Regions from separate parts of the Streptomyces sp. NPDC088387 genome, predicted to be linked through region 1. Evidence: riboswitches for the same ligand, from Rfam matches in the RefSeq annotation. Region 1 holds a riboswitch; each other region holds the start of a gene.

Region 1 (4,469 bases):
TGAACGGCGTCGCACTCGCCGTCTTCATCATCTTCTTCGCCGCCGTGACGGTCATGGGCTTCCTGGCCGCACGCTGGCGCAAGGCCGAGAACGAGCACAGCCTCGACGAATGGGGCCTGGGCGGTCGGTCGTTCGGCACCTGGGTCACCTGGTTCCTGCTCGGCGGCGACCTCTACACCGCGTACACCTTCGTCGCCGTGCCGGCGGCGATCTACGCGGCGGGCGCGTCCGGCTTCTTCGCGGTGCCGTACACGATCCTCATCTACCCGATGATGTTCGTCTTCCTGCCCCGGCTGTGGTCGGTGTCGCACAAGCACGGGTACGTCACCACCTCGGACTTCGTCCGGGGCCGGTTCGGCTCGAAGGGCCTGTCGCTGGCGGTCGCCGTCACCGGCATCCTGGCCACGATGCCCTACATCGCGCTCCAGCTGGTCGGCATCCAGGCCGTGCTGGACGTGATGGGCATCGGCGGCGGCGAGAACACCCACTGGTTCATCAAGGACCTGCCGCTGCTCATCGCCTTCGGTGTGCTGGCCGCGTACACCTACTCGTCGGGGCTGCGGGCGCCCGCGCTGATCGCGTTCGTGAAGGACGGGCTGATCTATCTCGTCATCGCCGTCGCGATCACCTACATCCCGATCAAGCTGGGCGGCTTCGACGACATCTTCGGCGCGGCGAGCGAGAAGTACGAGGCGGCGGGGGCGGGCGGTCTGGTGCCGAACGCCCAGTCGCAGTGGACGTACGCGACGCTGGCGCTCGGTTCGGCGCTCGCGCTGTTCATGTACCCGCACAGTGTGACGGCCGTGCTGTCCAGCCGCAGCCGGGACGTGATCCGGCGCAACTCCACGATCCTGCCGCTGTATTCGCTGATGCTCGGCCTGCTCGGCCTGCTGGGCTTCATGGCGATCGCGGCCGGCATCAAGGTGGAGAACGGCCAGCTGGCGATCCCGCAGCTGTTCGAGAACATGTTCCCGGACTGGTTCACCGGTGTCGCGTTCGCGGCGATCGGCATCGGCGCGCTGGTCCCCGCGGCCATCATGTCGATCGCGGCGGCGAACCTGTTCACCCGCAACATCTACAAGGACTTCATCAAGCCGGACGCCACGCCCGCCCAGGAGACCAAGGTCTCCAAGCTGGTCTCCCTGCTGGTGAAGGTCGGCGCGCTGGTCTTCGTCCTCGGTATGGACAAGACGGTCGCCATCAACTTCCAGCTGCTGGGCGGCATCTGGATCCTCCAGACCATGCCGGCGCTCGTCGGCGGTCTGTTCACCCGCTGGTTCCACCGCTGGGCGCTGCTGGCCGGCTGGGCGGTCGGCATGGTCTACGGCACGGCCGCCGCGTACGGGGTGGCGTCCCCGACGCAGAAGCACTTCGGCGGCTCGTCGGCGGAGATCCCCGGCATCGGTGAGATCGGCTACATCGGCCTCACCGCGTTTGTGCTCAACCTGCTCGTGACGGTCGTCCTGACGTTCGTCCTGAAGGCGCTCAAGGCGCCCGAGGGCATCGACGAGACAAGCCCCGGCGACTACACGGTGGACGCCGGCGACCCCGGCGTACGGACCGAGCTGCCCCCGGCGACGGCGGAGCCCAGCCGCCCCTAGGGCCACACGGGAGACAGCGGGCCGTCGGGGGAAGGCTCCCCGACGGCCCGCTGTTGTGTGGCGGTGAGTTGACGCTGCGAAACCAGTGCGACACAACATCTGGGGGTGGGGCGACAGCGCGGCACAAGATGTATGCTCATGCTCGCTGTCGCCGCAGGGGAATCCGGTGCGAATCCGGAACTGTCCCGCAACGGTGTACTTGTGCATGATTTGTGCACATGGTCAGTCCGAGGACCTGCCGACAGTGCGCCCGACCACCCGGTCCGGGCGCCTGACGTCCGGGCCTCGTGGAATGGGCCGGTGGACGCGACGCCGTGTGCGCTCGTGCTGCCGTCCGCCCTCCGCAAGGCCCCGTGCCGAGCGAGGGAGAGCCCCACGTGACCATCGCGCCAGCCGACCCGGCTTCAGCGGTAGCAGCCGAAGCGGAGTACGACGGTCCAGGTGCCGCGCTGTTGCGCACCCTGACCGAGCTGACCGCCGACCTCCCCGACGCCGACCCCGGCCGGGTGGCCGCCGCCGCACTGCGCGGCCGCAGCTCCCGGAACGCCGCCGAGATCGACACCGAGTTGCGCGAGCTGGCCACCGAGGCCGCCGCCGGCCTCATCTCCGAGGACCCCGTCTACTCGCGCCTCGCCGCGCGGCTGCTGACGGTCTCCATCGCCGCCGAGGCCGCCTCCCAGGGCGTCACCACCTTCACCGGGTCCGTCGCGACCGGCCACCGCGAGGGCCTGATCGCCGACCGCACCGCCGACTTCGTCCGGCTGCACGCCGAGCGGCTCGACGCGCTCGTCGACCGGGACGCCGACGACCGCTTCGGCTACTTCGGTCTGCGCACCCTGCACAGCCGCTATCTGCTGCGCCACCCGATCACCCGCAAGGTCATCGAGACCCCGCAGCACTTCCTGCTCCGGGTCGCCTCCGGACTCGCCGAGGACGACACCGTCCGCGCGCTCGACGAGGTCGCCTCGCTCTACGGCCTGATGAGCCGCCTCGAGTATCTGCCGTCCTCCCCCACGCTGTTCAACTCCGGCACCCGACACCCGCAGATGTCGTCCTGCTACCTGCTCGACTCCCCCCTGGACGAACTGGACTCCATCTACGACCGCTACCACCAGGTCGCCCGGCTCTCCAAGCACGCCGGCGGCATCGGCCTGTCCTACAGCCGGATCCGCTCACGCGGTTCGCTGATCCGCGGCACCAACGGGCACTCCAACGGGATCGTGCCGTTCCTGAAGACCCTCGACGCCTCGGTCGCCGCGGTGAACCAGGGCGGCCGGCGCAAGGGCGCGGCCGCGGTGTACCTGGAGACCTGGCACTCCGACATCGAGGAGTTCCTGGAGCTGCGGGACAACACCGGTGAGGACGCCCGCCGTACGCACAACCTGAACCTCGCGCACTGGGTGCCGGACGAGTTCATGCGCCGGGTCGACGCGGACGGGATCTGGTCGCTGTTCTCGCCGGCCGACGTGCCGGAGCTGGTCGACCTGTACGGCGCCGAGTTCGACGACGCCTACCGGGCGGCCGAGGAGAAGGGGCTGGCCCGCAGGACGATCCCGGCGCGCGAGCTGTACGGCCGGATGATGCGCACCCTCGCGCAGACCGGCAACGGCTGGATGACCTTCAAGGACGCCGCCAACCGCACGGCCAACCAGACCGCCGAGCCGGGCCACGTCATCCACTCCTCCAATCTCTGCACGGAGATCCTGGAGGTCACCGACGACGGCGAGACCGCGGTCTGCAACCTGGGCTCGGTCAACCTCGGCGCCTTCGTGGACACGGCGACCGAGGGCATCGACTGGGAGCGGCTCGACGCCACCGTGCGCACGGCCGTCACGTTCCTCGACCGGGTCGTCGACATCAACTTCTACCCGACCGAGCAGGCGGGCCGCTCCAACTCCCGCTGGCGTCCGGTCGGTCTGGGCGTGATGGGCCTCCAGGACGTCTTCTTCAAGCTGCGGCTGCCGTTCGACTCGCCCGAGGCGAAGGCGCTGTCCACCCGGATCGCCGAGCGGATCATGCTCGCCGCCTACGAGGCCTCCGCCGACCTCGCCGAGCGCAGCGGCCCGCTGCCGGCCTGGGAGAAGACCCGTACCGCCCGGGGTGTGCTGCACCCCGACCACTACGGTGTCGAGACCACCTGGCCGGAGCGCTGGGCCGCGCTGCGGGAACGTATCGCTTCGGTGGGGCTGCGCAACTCGCTGCTGCTGGCGATCGCGCCGACCGCCACCATCGCCTCCATCGCCGGGGTGTACGAGTGCATCGAGCCGCAGGTGTCCAACCTGTTCAAGCGCGAGACGCTGTCCGGTGAGTTCCTCCAGGTCAACTCCTATCTGGTGCAGGACCTGAAGAACCTCGGCGTGTGGGACGCCCGGACCCGGGAGGCGCTGCGCGAGGGCAGCGGTTCGGTGCAGGCGTTCGCGTGGATCCCCGAGGAGGTGCGCCGGCTGTACCGCACGGCGTGGGAGATCCCGCAGCGCGGTCTGATCGACATGGCCGCCGCGCGTACGCCGTACCTGGACCAGGCGCAGTCGCTGAACCTGTTCCTGGAGACGCCGACCATCGGCAAGCTCTCCTCGATGTACGCGTACGCCTGGAAGTCGGGTCTGAAGACCACGTACTACCTGCGTTCGCGCCCGGCGACCCGGATCGCCCGGGCCGCCCAGGGCCAGGCGCAGCCCGAGAAGACCATCCCCGTCCAGCAGGCCGCCGACCCCGAGGCCGTCGCCTGCTCCCTGGAAAACCCCGAGTCCTGCGAGGCCTGCCAGTAATGAGCAACCAGAACCTTCTCGACCCCGGCTTCGAGCTGACTCTGCGTCCGATGCGCTACCCGGACTTCTACGAGCGCTACCGGGACGCCATCAAGAACAC
Region 2 (4,469 bases), on a different contig from region 1:
GCGCCTCGTCGACCCGGGCCCGCACCTCGGCGTCGGAGAGCCCGAGGTTCAGCGGCCCGAAGGACACGTCCTGTCCGACCGACGCCGCGAACAACTGGTCGTCCGGGTCCTGCACCACCAGCTGGACGCTGGTCCGCAGCCGCGTCAGCCCCCTGCGGTCGTACGACACCTTCTTCCCGTCGACCGTCAACTCCCCGGCGTGCGGCCGCAGTCCGCCGCTGAGCAGCCGCATCAGCGTGGTCTTGCCACTGCCGTTGCGGCCCAGCAGCGCCAGCGCCCGGCCCGCCCGGACCTCGAAGTCGAGCCCGGTGAGCACGGCGGGCCCGTCCTCGTAGGCGAAGGACGCGCCCCGCAGGGCGACGAGAACGGGCTCGCTCATGACAGCGGCCTTTCCAGTACGAGGGCCAGGGCGGCCAGCGCGAGCAGCAGCGCGACGCTCACGACCGTGAAGGGCACCGAGACACGGGCCTCCGGGACGAGGACCCGCAGCGTGCCGTCGTAGCCGCGTCCGGCGAGCCCGGACTGGAGGCGGGCCGCCCGGTCGAAGGACCGGACGAACGCGGTGGCGCCGAGCCCGGCCAGCGAACGCCACTGGGCGGCCCGGGTGGTGTGGCCGAGCCGCGCGGCCTGCGCGTCCCGGATCCGCCGCACCGAGTCGAGCAGCAGAAAACTCATCCGGTACGTCACCAGCGCCACGTCCACCACCGGCGCGGGCACCCCCGCCCGGATCAGCCGGGGCAGCAGGTCGGACATCGGCGTGGTGAACGCGAACAGCAGCACGCCCAGCGAGGCCGCCGAGGTCCGCAGCAGCAGCTCACCGGCGCGCACCGGCCCGTCGTCGGCGAGCGCGAGGAATCCGCCGCCCCCGCCGACCTGGACGAGCAGCGGCAGCGCGCCGGTGACACAGAAACCCAGCGGCACCCGGTAGGCCCGCCACAGCTTGCGGCCCGGCACCCCGGCCGGACCCAGCAGCACCACCAGCGCGGTCACCAGCACCAGGGCCGCGCCCGGCCACGGCGGCAGCGAGATCGCCAGCACCGTGAGCCCCAGCCCGAGCACCGCCTTGTCCACGGGGTGCCGGCGGCGCCAGCGGCTGCTGTGCGCCGCCGCGTCGATCGGCAGCACGCCGGCTCAGACCTGCCCGGCCGGACCGGCTGCGCTCCCGCTCGGCTCCGCGTCACCGGCGGCCGGGGTCCGGGCGCCGGGGGTCCCGGCACCGGTCGGTCCGGCGCCGCGCAGCGCCCGCTCCTCACCCTGCCGCCGGCCGCGCCGGATGCCGAAGTAGTAGGCGAGCACACCCGCGCCGAGCGCCGCCTGAAGGGCGAACAGCGCGGACTCGATCTCCCCCGACGGCGGTTCGTACAGCGGCGAGAACCAGGGCTCGTAGTCGGGGTCGATCTCGGTGATCGCCGTCTCCGCCTCCGCGTCGGCGCCCGTGAACGGCTCCTCCTTGTGGTCGCCGAGACCGAACACCAGCGGAATCACCGCGAGCGCGGCCACCGCGAGCAGCAGCAGGGCGTTGATCCTCGTGTTGCGCTTCATCGGGCCGCCACCGCCTCCTGCTTCGCACCCTTGGTCAGCAGCACCCCCAGCCGGGTCAGCTCACCCTTGCTGGACTGCACGAGCAGCCGCATCACCAGCACCGTGAGCAGGCCCTCGCTGACCGCGAGCGGGATCTGGGTGACGGCGAAGATGGAGCCGAACTTGCCGAGCGCGCCCAGGAACCCGCTGCCCGGGTCGGGGAAGGCGAGCGCCAGCTGCACACTCGTCACGCAGTACGTGGAGAGGTCGGCGACGAACGCGCCGAAGAACACGGCGGGCATCAGCGGCACGTCGAAGCGCCGCAGCACCTTGTAGACGGCGTACCCGGCCCACGGTCCGACGATCGCCATCGAGAAGACGTTGGCACCGAGTGTGGTCAGACCGCCGTGGGCGAGCAGCAGCGCCTGGAACAGCAGGGTGATGGTGCCCAGGACCGCCATGATCGGGGGCCGGAACAGGATCGCGCCGAGGCCGGTGCCGGTCGGGTGGGAACAACTCCCGGTGACGGACGGCAGCTTCAGCGCGGACAGGACGAAGGTGAAGGCTCCCGAGGCTCCGAGGAGCAGAGTGCTCTCCGGGTGCTCCCTGACCTCACGGGTGAGAGAACGGACTCCGTGGACGACGAACGGCGCCGACGCTACGCCCCAGGCGATCGCGTGCGCCGGAGGCAGAAAACCCTCGGCTATGTGCATGGCTCAGCAGACCCTCTCCAGCACCTCGTGGATGGACGACGCACCTTGGCCGGTCTCCTGGCTGACGGGTACCACCGCCCGTGCTCCGCCTTCCCGGGCCGGACCCCGTCGTGGTGAGACGGAGGCTGTTCCCAGTGGCTGCCCCTGAGGGCTGGAGCCGGACTTCCCGATCACAGTGGCGAGGGCCGCACCGGCATCACACCGGATTTCCCGTTCACCAAGGCGTGGCGACAGTAGTGCGCGGATCGGGGTGGTGACAAGCGGGGCATCGGGGGCGCATCGAGGGCGCACGCCCGCGATGACGTCAGGGTTTCGGCATCGCCCGCCGGGCCCACGGGGCAACCGGAACACGCCCGACCGGGCCCCGCAGGCGCGGGACCCGGTCGGGGAGGGGATCAGCCGGGGAGGGCGTCAGCTGGGACGGGCGTCAGCTGGGACGGGGGTCAGCTGGGGGAGGGGGTCAGCCCACCTGGCCGCTCGGCGGTGCCGAAGGGGTCGGGCTCGGTGCCGGGTTGGCCGTGCGCACGTTGAGGTCCGGGCGCGGTTCGAGCACCAGGACCGGGGTGCCCGGCTGCGGGGGCGGCGGGGTCAGCTGGTCCTTGGGCAGGTTGGGCGGCGCGGTCTGCTGGAAGTTCACCTGCTCGTGGTTCACCATCCCGGTCTTCTCCAGGATCGTGATGTGGTCGAGCACGGTGTCGTTGGCGAGGTCGGCCAGCTGACGGACCAGCGAGTTCCGGGTCGTACCGCGTATCTTGGCGACCACCGGGAAGATCTGACCGTGCGTCACCCGCATGATCTGGGTCGCGGTCGAGTCGAACGTCTTGCCGTTCTCCGCCGCCGCCGTCTGTACGAACTGCTGCTGCTGCGGGCTCGCCTGGTTCGGCAGCGTGATGTTCAGCTGCGGGGCGATCTCACGGCACAGCTTGTCGAGTCCGGCGTGACCGACGATCAGATGCGCGCCGGCCTCCTTCATCTCGGGCGTGGTGCCCTTCTCCATGGTGATCTCACCCAGCGGGTACTCCCAGAGCCCGGCGGCCCGGACCTTCACCACGAAGTCACGGTCCGCCTCGGTGAGCGGCCCCCACTGGGTGTTGGCGATGATCCGGTTCTGGTCACTGGACGTGTTCTCGACACCCAGCATGGCCGGATAGGCGAGTGCGGTGAGGGTCAGACCCATGGCACCGAAGACGAAAAGGCTTCCCACCTTGGTGCGTGAGATGGGCATGCGACCTCCTGACGGGAACGATTCGTACGACAGTAGATACGGGCGCGGGGTGCCGAAGCGTCAGTGGAATCCGTGATTTTCCCCGCCCGGCCTGTGCGGTGCGTCACACCCCCGCGAGGCGGGCGCGGTGACCTGCGGTTAACTGGGAGTACGTGCCGTTCGTCCGGCACGTGGTGTGCCCGTATCCGATCCGCTGAGGTTGTGCCCGTGACCAAGCCCGTGGCCCGTGAGCCGCAACGACGCAACGCCCGGTCGAACAGGGCGCGCATCCTGGCCACGGCCCGCCGGGAGCTCGGCCGCGATCCCGACATCACGCTGGAGGAGCTGGCGCGCGCCTCCGGAGTGGTCCGGCGCACCCTCTTCGGTCACTTCCCGGGGCGCGCGGCCCTCCTTGAGGCGCTGGCGGAGGAGGCGCAGGAGGCGATGCAGGGCGCGCTCCACGCGCAGCGCCTCCAGGACGAACAGCCCGAGCGGGCGCTCGCGATGTTCACGTTCGCCCTGTGGCCGGTGGGTGACCGCTACCGGATGCTCCTGGGCCTGGCCCGCCGCGACCTGGGCACCGAGCGGGTCGCCGAGATCCTGGCGCCGGCCAGGTCCGCGGTCGCCGGGGTCCTGGAGCGCGGCCAGCGCGAGGGCGTCTTCCACACCCACCTCTCGCCGGGTGCCATGAGCGCCGCGCTGGAGGGCCTCACCATCGCCCTGCTGGAGTGCGTCAACACCGGGGAACTGGCGGAGGACGACGGCAGCGCGGTCGCCCTCGCCGAACTGATCGCGGCCGGTGTGCCCGAACCCCGGGCCCGCGCGGTGGTGGCGGAGGTCCGGCCGCCGGCCCCGGCCGAGGACAACGCCTGAGCCGTACGAGCCGTACGAGAGCCATACGAGCCGTACGAGCCTTACGAGTTGTACGAGCCTTACGGGCCGCGAGCGCGGGAGTGGAGGTCCGGAGGAACGGGTACGGCCCTGTGGGGCGGCCGCCGACGGACGGGACGGAAGAGGTCTTCTGACACGAG
Region 3 (4,469 bases), on a different contig from region 1:
GATCTGCGTGGCCGGACGGACCCCGCCGGTGCTGAGCCGGAAGGCCTCCGTGGCCCACGCCAGATAGGCGGCGCGGTCCGCGGCCCGCAGCGGCAGCGTCTCCCGCAGCGCGGGCTCGTCGACCTGGATGACCGAGGTCCCGGCCGCCTCCAGGTCGGCCACCTCGTCGCGCAGCGCCAGCGCCACCTGCCGGGCGGTGTCCCCGAGCGGCTGGTCGTCACGGACGAACGACCAGGCCAGCATGGTGACCGGCCCGGTGAGCATGCCCTTGACCGGCCGGTCGGTCAGCGACTGGGCATACGTCGTCCAGCGCACGGTCATCGGCCGCGGACGGGAGATGTCGCCGGCCAGGATCGGCGGACGCACGTACCGGGTGCCGTACGACTGGACCCAGCCGTGCTGCGTGGCGAGGTAGCCGGTGAGCTGCTCGGCGAAGTACTGCACCATGTCGTTGCGCTCGGGCTCGCCGTGCACCAGGACGTCGAGGCCGGTCTTCTCCTGGAAGGCGACGACCTCCTGGATCTCGGCCCGGATCCGCTCCTCGTAGCCGGCCGTGTCGATCCGGCCCGCGCGCAGGTCGGCGCGGGCGGCCCGCAGATCGCCGGTCTGCGGGAACGAACCGATGGTCGTGGTCGGCAGCAGCGGCAGCCCGAGGTGCGCGCGCTGGGCGCCGGTGCGCTCCGGATACGTCTGGGAGCGGCGGCCGTCCGCCTCCGTCACCGCGGCGGTGCGGGCCCGCACGGCCGGGTCCCGGGTGATCGGCGAACCGGCGCGGGAGGCCAGGTCGGCCCGGTTGGCGGCGAGCCCGGCCGCGATGGCGTCGGTGCCCTGAGCGAGCCCCCTGGCCAGGGTGACGAGCTCGGCCGTCTTCTGCCGGGCGAACGCGAGCCAGCGCCTGACCTGCGGCTCGATGTCCCGCTCGGCGGACGCGTCGAGCGGCACGTGCAGCAGCGAGCAGGAGGCGGCGACGTCCACCCGGTCGGCCAGACCCAGCAGGGTGCCGAGTGTGGACAGCGACTTCTCCAGGTCGTTGACCCAGATGTTGCGGCCGTTGACGACCCCGGCGACCAGCCGCTTGCCCGGCAGCCCGCCGACCGCGGCGAGGGCGTCGAGGTTGGCGGCGGCGGCCTCCGTGAAGTCGAGCGCGAGCCCTTCGACGGGCGCCTTCGCCAGCACCGGCAGGGCGTCGCCGAGCCGGTCGAAGTACGAGGCGACCAGCAGCTTCGGCCGGTCGGTGAGGGCGCCGAGATCGCGGTAGGCGCGCCCCGCGGCGTTCAGGTCGGCCGGGGTGCGGTCCTGCACGAGGGCCGGCTCGTCGAGCTGCACCCACTCGGCGCCCGCCGCCCGCAGATCGGCGAGGACCTCGCCGTACACGGGAAGCAGCCGGTCGAGCAGGGTCAGCGGGTCGAAGTCGGCGGCGACACCCGGCGCCGGCTTCGCGAGCAGCAGATAGGTGACCGGGCCGACGAGGACGGGCCGGGCGTCGAGGCCGAGCGCGAGGGCTTCCTTCAACTCGGCGACCTGCTTGGCGGAGTCGGCCGAGAAGACGGTGTCCGGGCCCAACTCGGGGACCAGGTAGTGGTAGTTCGTGTCGAACCACTTCGTCATCTCCAGCGGCGCCACGTCCTGGGTGCCGCGCGCCATCGCGAAGTAGCCGTCCAGCGCGTCCGCGTCGACGGCGGTGCGGTGCCGTGCGGGGATCGCGCCGACCATGACGGTGGTGTCGAGCACGTGGTCGTAGAACGAGAAGTCACCGGTGGGCACCTCGTGGATGCCGGCCTCGGTGAGTTGGCGCCAGTTGCTCCGGCGGAGTCCGGCCGCGGTGTCCCGGAGGGCGTCCGCGGTGACGCGGCCCTTCCAGTACCCCTCGATCGCCTTCTTCAGTTCCCGGTTCTGGCCCTGACGGGGGTAGCCGTACACGGTGGCCCGTGCTGCCGCGGCTGCGGGCTTGGTCACGGAGATCTCCTTCGCGAGATGAATCCCTGAGATCCCGGCGACGGGACGAGGGCGCGAAGGGGAGACGAACCAGTCGGAACCGAACGTGCGCGGCATGGCACGGTCGTCCGTCCGGTGTGTACGCCGACCCGCCCACGAGGTCACCGAGATGTCCGCGTACGGGGTACCGGACGCGGGCAGTTGGCAGGTCTTCGGACTCGCGGGCACGCCCCCCTTCCATCAGGAGGACACCTACTGGCCGTCGCTTCCCAGGCCCCTGTGTGGAGCCCAGTGCGTATGACGGCGGTCGTTCCCGCTCACCGCTGCGGGGCAGTCCCGGATTCCCACCGGGTTCCCTCTTGCGACGCATCCCGTCTGGCGGACGGGGCGAACCAGCTGCGTCGGCCAGCCTACGGGCTGACGTCGCACAGGCAAGCGCGATGTCCGGCATCCGGATGGTGAGCTGGGCCACCAGGCGTGGTACCGGTCCCCTTCCCGGCTGCCGGGAGCGGTGGCCCACGGGCTGTGGCGGGGCGACCGCGGCGCCCGGATCATGGCGATCCTGTGCTCGTTCGGACCGTTGCTCACCACCGAGGGCCGGACCATCGCGGGCCCCCTCGTGATGGTTCTTCTGCTCACGGCGCCCAGGTCGTCCCGGGCCTGGTTCAGCCCGGAACCGCCGGACGCGAACCGGTTCGTCGACGAGTACGGTGACGACGAGGACGACGGGTTGGCGGCGGGCCGGGGCTGAGCGCGGGGCCGGGTGGGCACGGGGCCGGGTGGGTGCGGGCGGGTCACACGGTGATCTTGACGGCTTCGAGCCGGCGTTCGTTCTCCATGGCGCCGCCGAAGACGAAGTTCGGTCGCGGGTCGGCGCAGCCCTGGCTGCCCCAGTCGAAGCCGCTGACCTTGGCGCTGGGGCAGACCCGGCCGCTTCCGACGTTGATGGCGAAGCCCGTCATGTACTTGGCGGACGTCTTGCCGATGTAGATGTTCTTGCCGTCGCCCGTGATCGCGCTCCAGCTCGGCTGCCACCTGCCCTCGCCGTTGGTCGAACCGGAGTTGTACAGGACGGCGTTGGCGGCGGAGCCGTTGACGCCGTGCACCGCGATGTTGAGGGCCTTGATCGGCTTGTTCTGGCCCGTCGTACCGGCCAGCGTGCCGTCGCACACGGGCTTCTGCCAGCCCGTCCCGGACACGTACGCCCGGTAGCAGATGTGCCGCCCGGCGGGGTCCTGCCGCGCGAGCCGCCGGACGGCGGTGGCGGCGGTGTCGACCGCGGGGTCCGCGGTCACCGTGGTGGTGCTGCGCGGAGCCGTCTCGGTGACCGTGGGCCCGCCGGCCGCGGGCAGCGCGGGCTCGGAACTCCCGGCGGTCTTCTTCGGCTTCGGGCTCTTCGACGGCGAGGGCGACGCGCTCGGCGACGACGGCGCGCTGACCGACACCGAGTACGTCGGCGTGGCCTCCGGCGAGGGGCTGCCGCTCGTCGGGGCGCCGGCCCGGGCCGACTGCTGCTGGGTGTCGTCGCCCGATCCGCCGCTGCCGAGGACCACCAGAGACACGATGACGATGCCCGCGACGGCGAGTGCGGCCGGCGCGACGATCAGCGGGCGCTGGAGCAGCCCCGACGGGGTGTACTCGTCGTCCGACTGCCGGCCGCCGTTCCCACGGTCGAGCCGTCTGACCAGCGGGGGGAAGGCGGTGCGGGTGGGGGTGGGGGGTGGTGACAGGGCCGGTTCGTAGGCGTCGTCGGCGTCGTGGTCGTCGTGTTCCGGCTCGTGGTCCGGGTCCGGGTCCGGGTCCGGTGCGAGGTCGGAGGCGGGCGGGGGCGGGGGCGGGGGCTCGGGAAGTGTGTACGACTCCTCGTCGAAGGTGTCGAAGGTGTCGAAGGTGTCGACTGTGTCGAGGGCGTCGTCGGCCGGAAGGGGTTTGGCGGCGGGGAGTTCGTCGTCCTCGTCCCACTCTTCGAGGACAAGGGGGTCGGCTTCGGGGCCCGTGTCGGCGTCGTCGGGATCAGGCGCGTCCTTGCCCTCGCCCTCGTCCTCGCCGTCCGCCTCGGCCACCTCGACGGCGTCGAAGTCCGCCTCGTCCGTGTCCCGTTGCTCCAGCAGCCTGCTGGAGCCGTCGGGAGCGACCTCGACATGGGCCACGTATCCGGCCGCGGGGTCCGAGACGGTCGCGGTCACCGGGGTGTCCAGCGCACGTGCGCGCGCCTGCAACGCGTCCAGGATCGCGGCGTCGCCCGTCTCCCCCTCCGGCACCCGTACCGGCACACCGTCGATGGCGGCCGTGCCGTCGCCGGAGACGACCACCGCGAAGTGGTCGTCCGCCGTGATCGGCTCGTCGCTCTCTTCACCCCGGCCCATGCGCATTCCCTTCCGATGCCGCGGAGATCTCCGACGTCCTCCGCGCTACCGCAACGGCCCGCGCACACCGAACGGTTCAACGCGTACGACAGGAAGTACCGGCGGAGCCACGCCGACCACGGTGGTACCCCTCCGCTGATGTGTTCGGATCTCGATAGAGTCCACCGG
Region 4 (4,469 bases), on a different contig from region 1:
ACGATACGGACGCTGCCGTGCGCGGAGACTCCGACGCCACCGCCCATGACGATGCCGTCCATGACGGCGACGTAGGGCTTGGGGTAGCGGGCGATACGGGCGTTGAGGTGGTACTCGTCGCGCCAGAACGCGGCGGAGGCCGTGCCGCCGCCGGAGCGGGCATCCGCGTGGATGGCACGGATGTCGCCGCCCGCGCACAGGCCCCGGTCCCCCGCGCCACTGATGACGACGGTCCGTACGGCCGGGTCGTGCTCCCAGGCGGTGAGCGCCGCGTCGATACGCCGGACCATGGCGTGGGTGAGGGCGTTGAGGGCCCTCGGCCGGTTGAGGGTGATGTGGGCGGCCCGTCCCTCGGTGTGCAGCAGGACGGATTCCGTGGCGTCGCTCGCGCCGGTTGCCCCGACCTCGTCGGTGCCGGTCATGCGAACGCCTCCGTCATACCGCGGGCCACGATGACACGCATGATCTCGTTGGTTCCTTCCAGGATCCGGTGGACCCGCAGGTCACGGACGATCTTCTCGATACCGTACTCGTGGAGGTAGCCGTAGCCGCCGTGCAGCTGGAGCGCCCGGTCCGCGACGGAGTAGCCCGTGTCGGTGGCGAACCGCTTGGCCATGGCGCACAGGTACGGCGCCCGGGCGTCGCCCCGGTCGAGGGCGGCGGCGGCCTGCTGGACCAGGGCTCGGGCTGCGGCGAGTTCGGTCGCCATGTCGGCGAGCCGGAAGCGCAGCGCGTCGGCGTCCAGGAGGCGGCGGCCGAAGGCCTCCCGGTCGGCGAGGTGGGCGAGGCTGCGGTCGAGGGCGCTGCGGGCGCCGCCGAGTGAGCAGGCGGCGATCCCGAGGCGGCCGCCGTTGAGACCGTTCATGGCGATGCGGAAGCCCTCGCCCTCGCGGCCGAGGAGCCGGTCGCCGGGGATGCGGACCTCGTCGAGGATGACCTGGCGGGTGGGCTGGGCGTTCCAGCCCATCTTGTGTTCGTTGGCGCCGAAGGACAGTCCGGGGTCGTCACCTTCGACGAGGAACGCGGACACCCCGCCGGCCCCGGTACCGCCGGTGCGGGCCATGACGACGTACAGCCGGGCGGCGCCCGCGCCGGAGATGAACTGCTTGACTCCGGTGAGGATCCAGTGGTCGCCGTCGCGGACCGCGCGGGTGGTGAGGGCGGCGGCGTCGGAGCCGCTGCCGGGTTCGGTCAGGCAGTACGCGGCGAGGTCGTCCATCGCGCACAGACGGGGCAGCCGGCGTTCACGCTGGGCGGGGTCGCCGTAGTGGTCGACCATCCAGGCGACCATGTTGTGGATGGAGAGGTAGCCGGCGATGGAGGGGCAGCCGGAGGCGAGGGTCTCGAAGACGAGGACGCCGTCGGTCCGGGTGAGGCCGGAGCCGCCGGACTCCTCGCGGACGTAGACACCGCCGAGGCCGATTCCGGCGGCCTTGCGCAGGACGTCGACCGGGAAGTGCTTGTCGCGGTCCCAGTCGAGGGCGTGCGGGGCGAGGTGGTCCTGGGCGAAGTCGAGGGTCGTCTCGACGAGGGCCTGCTGGTCCTCGGTGAGCAGGGTCATCGCGCTCACCCCATCGTCGGGATCGTGAAGCTCGCGCCTTCCCTGAGGCCGGCGGGCCAGCGCGAGGTGACGGTCTTCGTACGGGTGTAGAAGCGGATGGCGTCCGGGCCGTGCTGGTTGAGGTCGCCGAAGCCGGAGCGCTTCCAGCCGCCGAAGGTGTGGTAGGCGACGGGTACCGGGATGGGCACGTTGACGCCGATCATTCCGGTGTTGACCCGGCGGGTGAAGTCGCGGGCGGTGTCGCCGTCGCGGGTGAAGATCGCCACGCCGTTGCCGTAGGCGTGCTCGCTGGGCAGGCGCAGGGCCTCCTCGTAGTCGGTGGCGCGGACCACGGAGAGGACCGGGCCGAAGATCTCCTCCTGGTAGATGCGCATGGCGGGGGTGACGCGGTCGAAGAGGGAGGCTCCGGCGAAGAAGCCGTTCTCGTGGCCGGGGAGGCTGAAGTCGCGCCCGTCGACGACGAGTTCGGCGCCCTCCTCGACACCGAGGTCGACGTAGGAGCGGACCCGGTCGAGGGCGTCGGGGCCGACCAGCGGGCCGAAGTCCGCCTCGGGGTCGTCGCTGCGGCCGATGCGGAGCCCGGCGATGCGCTCCTTGAGGCGGGCGACCAGTGCGTCGGCGGTCTGTTCGCCGACGGGCACGGCGACCGAGATGGCCATGCAGCGTTCGCCCGCCGAGCCGTAACCGGCGCCGATCAGGGCGTCCACGGCCTGGTCGAGGTCGGCGTCCGGCATCACGATCATGTGGTTCTTGGCGCCGCCGAAGCACTGGGCGCGTTTGCCGTGGGCGGCGGCGGTGGCGTAGATGTGCGCGGCGACGGGGGTCGAGCCGACGAAGCCGAGGGCGGCGACGCGGGGGTCTTCGAGGAGGGTGGTGACGGCTTCGCGGTCGCCGTTGACGACGTTGAGGACACCTGGCGGCAGGCCCGCCTCCAGGAAGAGTTCGGCGAGCCGCAGCGGTACGGAGGGGTCGCGCTCGGAGGGCTTGAGAAGGAAGGCGTTGCCGCAGGCCAGGGCGGGGGCGGCCTTCCAGAGGGGGATCATGGCGGGGAAGTTGAACGGGGTGATGCCCGCGACGACGCCCAGGGGCGCGCGCAGCGAGTGGACGTCGATGCCGGTGCCGGCGTTGTCGGTGAACTCGCCCTTGAGCAGATGCGGGATCCCGGCGGCGAACTCCACCACCTCCAGGCCGCGTTGGAGGTCGCCGTGCGCGTCGGCGACGGTCTTGCCGTGCTCGGCGGAGAGCAGCCGGGCCAGGGAGTCCTTCTCCTGCTCGGCCAGTTGGAGGAAGCGCAGCAGGACTCGGGCCCGGCGCTGCGGATTCCACTCGCCCCACTCGTGCTGGGCCTGCGCGGCGTCGGCGATCGCCGCCTCGGTCTCGGCGCGGCTGGCGAGGGGCACGCAGGCCTGTACCTCGCCGGTGTTGGGGTCGTACACGTCGGCGTAGGACCCCGAGGTTCCCGGGGTGTGCTTGCCGCCGATGAAGTGCGTCAACTCGCGCGCGGAGGCGCGGTCTTGTGCGCGGATCATGTATGGCCTGCTCTCGTCAGGTGATCCGGGACGGCGCGCGGGACCGCCGCGTCCGGACGCGGTGGCGTACGGGTGCGGGGGCGGCGCGAGATCGCGTATGGCGAGGGGACCGTCAGGCTGTGACGGCCGGACGCGGGTGGGGCCGTGGAGCCCGCCCGCCAAGTCCGCCGGGGTCGTGGGTGCACACCGGTGCCATGCGTGTCAGCTCCATCCTCGTGGACAACACGGAACATCCCGCGGCCGGTATCCTGACTCCCGGATCAGCGCGCGCCGTCCGCCTTCCCGACTTCGTGCTCGTCAGTGGCGTCCTGCTCGACGGCGTACTCCCCGGTCACAGTGGCGGGACCGCGCCGGAATCACACCGGCTTCCCTGCACCGCGGGCCTTCTGCCGCGACTATATAGTTGGACGTCCTAGTAAATCCACCCCGGGCGAGCCCGGTGCCGTGTTGTGCCGGGTCAGGGCTTTTCCGGCGCGGCCGTCCGTGGCTCGGCGAACCGCACCGGGGCGCGGAAGCGGGCGCGGCGCGCGGCCCGTCGGAAGGTGGTCAGCACCGCGGGACCGGCGAGCAGTACACAGACGAAGTTGGTGACCGCCCGGCCGGTGTCCCAGCCGAGGGACGTGGCGATGTCGAAGGCGATGTAGCGCTGCCACTGCTCGGTGAACGGCAGTCCCGGCAGATAGGCGATGGAGCTGTTCGGGTCCAGGGAGAACGGCCAGAAGGACAGGTTGAGCAGAAAGCCGAACAGATACCCGGAGAGGGATCCGTACACCGCCAGCATCAGCACCTCACGGCGGCCGGTGGCCCGGGGCAGGAAGCCGGCGAGCATCCCGACGAAGGCACAGCCGAACATCTGGTACGGCATCCAGGGCCCGACTCCGCCCGTGATGAGCGCGGAGGCGAACAGCGAGGTGCAGCCGAGCACGAACCCGAAGCCTGGGCCGTAGACCCGGCCGGCGAGGACGAGGACGAAGAACACGGTCTCGATGCCGGCGGTTCCGGCACCCAGGGGGCGCAGGGCCGCGTTGACGGCGGAGAGCACACCGAGCATCGCGAGCGCCTTGGAGTCGATGCCGCCCTCGGCGATCTCCGAGAGCACCACGCACAGCACCAGGAGCAGGAGAACCCCGAAGATCAGCGGGGGCGCGTAGTTGGAGCCGAGCTTCCCCGGGGCCACGACGAAGGGCCAGAAGAAGGCCACAAGCCCGAGGAATGCGGCCAGGGTCATGACGATCCCCACGCGCGGGCCGAGCCGGATCGCCGCCGCTTCACGTCTGGTCACGGTCACCCTCCTTCCGGTCCTCGGCCGCGAGTGCCGTTTCGACCTGGCCGACCGTCAGGTAGGGCAGCGGGGCCAGGATCTTCGCGGTCTGCGGGGC

What was found. Region 1 has a riboswitch for cobalamin ahead of ACIQAC_RS26455 (ribonucleoside-diphosphate reductase subunit alpha). Riboswitches for the same ligand answer to the same signal wherever they lie in the genome.
Region 2: it holds a riboswitch for cobalamin, as region 1 does, so the genes downstream of both, ACIQAC_RS16565 (energy-coupling factor ABC transporter permease) here and ACIQAC_RS26455 (ribonucleoside-diphosphate reductase subunit alpha) in region 1, are expected to answer to the same signal.
Region 3: it holds a riboswitch for cobalamin, as region 1 does, so the genes downstream of both, metE (5-methyltetrahydropteroyltriglutamate--homocysteine S-methyltransferase) here and ACIQAC_RS26455 (ribonucleoside-diphosphate reductase subunit alpha) in region 1, are expected to answer to the same signal.
Region 4: it holds a riboswitch for cobalamin, as region 1 does, so the genes downstream of both, ACIQAC_RS32840 (CoA-acylating methylmalonate-semialdehyde dehydrogenase) here and ACIQAC_RS26455 (ribonucleoside-diphosphate reductase subunit alpha) in region 1, are expected to answer to the same signal.

What each region holds. Positions count from the first base shown of each region.
Region 1 is NZ_JBIVNC010000010.1:193,510-197,978, forward strand. It holds gene mctP (monocarboxylate uptake permease MctP) at 1-1,601, shown strand, start outside; cobalamin riboswitch at 1,727-1,859, shown strand; gene ACIQAC_RS26455 (ribonucleoside-diphosphate reductase subunit alpha) at 1,979-4,369, shown strand; gene ACIQAC_RS26460 (ribonucleotide-diphosphate reductase subunit beta) at 4,369-4,469, shown strand, end outside.
Region 2 is NZ_JBIVNC010000005.1:419,932-424,400, reverse strand. It holds gene ACIQAC_RS16580 (energy-coupling factor ABC transporter ATP-binding protein) at 1-379, opposite strand, end outside; gene cbiQ (cobalt ECF transporter T component CbiQ) at 376-1,125, opposite strand; gene ACIQAC_RS16570 (energy-coupling factor ABC transporter substrate-binding protein) at 1,132-1,542, opposite strand; gene ACIQAC_RS16565 (energy-coupling factor ABC transporter permease) at 1,539-2,234, opposite strand; cobalamin riboswitch at 2,264-2,471, opposite strand; gene ACIQAC_RS16560 (DUF4142 domain-containing protein) at 2,695-3,459, opposite strand; gene ACIQAC_RS16555 (TetR family transcriptional regulator) at 3,667-4,311, shown strand.
Region 3 is NZ_JBIVNC010000005.1:113,082-117,550, reverse strand. It holds gene metE (5-methyltetrahydropteroyltriglutamate--homocysteine S-methyltransferase) at 1-1,956, opposite strand, end outside; cobalamin riboswitch at 2,121-2,347, opposite strand; gene ACIQAC_RS15285 (hypothetical protein) at 2,447-2,686, shown strand; gene ACIQAC_RS15280 (hypothetical protein) at 2,730-4,301, opposite strand.
Region 4 is NZ_JBIVNC010000015.1:229,618-234,086, reverse strand. It holds gene ACIQAC_RS32850 (enoyl-CoA hydratase/isomerase family protein) at 1-422, opposite strand, end outside; gene ACIQAC_RS32845 (acyl-CoA dehydrogenase family protein) at 419-1,561, opposite strand; gene ACIQAC_RS32840 (CoA-acylating methylmalonate-semialdehyde dehydrogenase) at 1,567-3,090, opposite strand; cobalamin riboswitch at 3,311-3,499, opposite strand; gene ACIQAC_RS32835 (ECF transporter S component) at 3,548-4,318, opposite strand; gene ACIQAC_RS32830 (ABC transporter ATP-binding protein) at 4,359-4,469, opposite strand, start outside.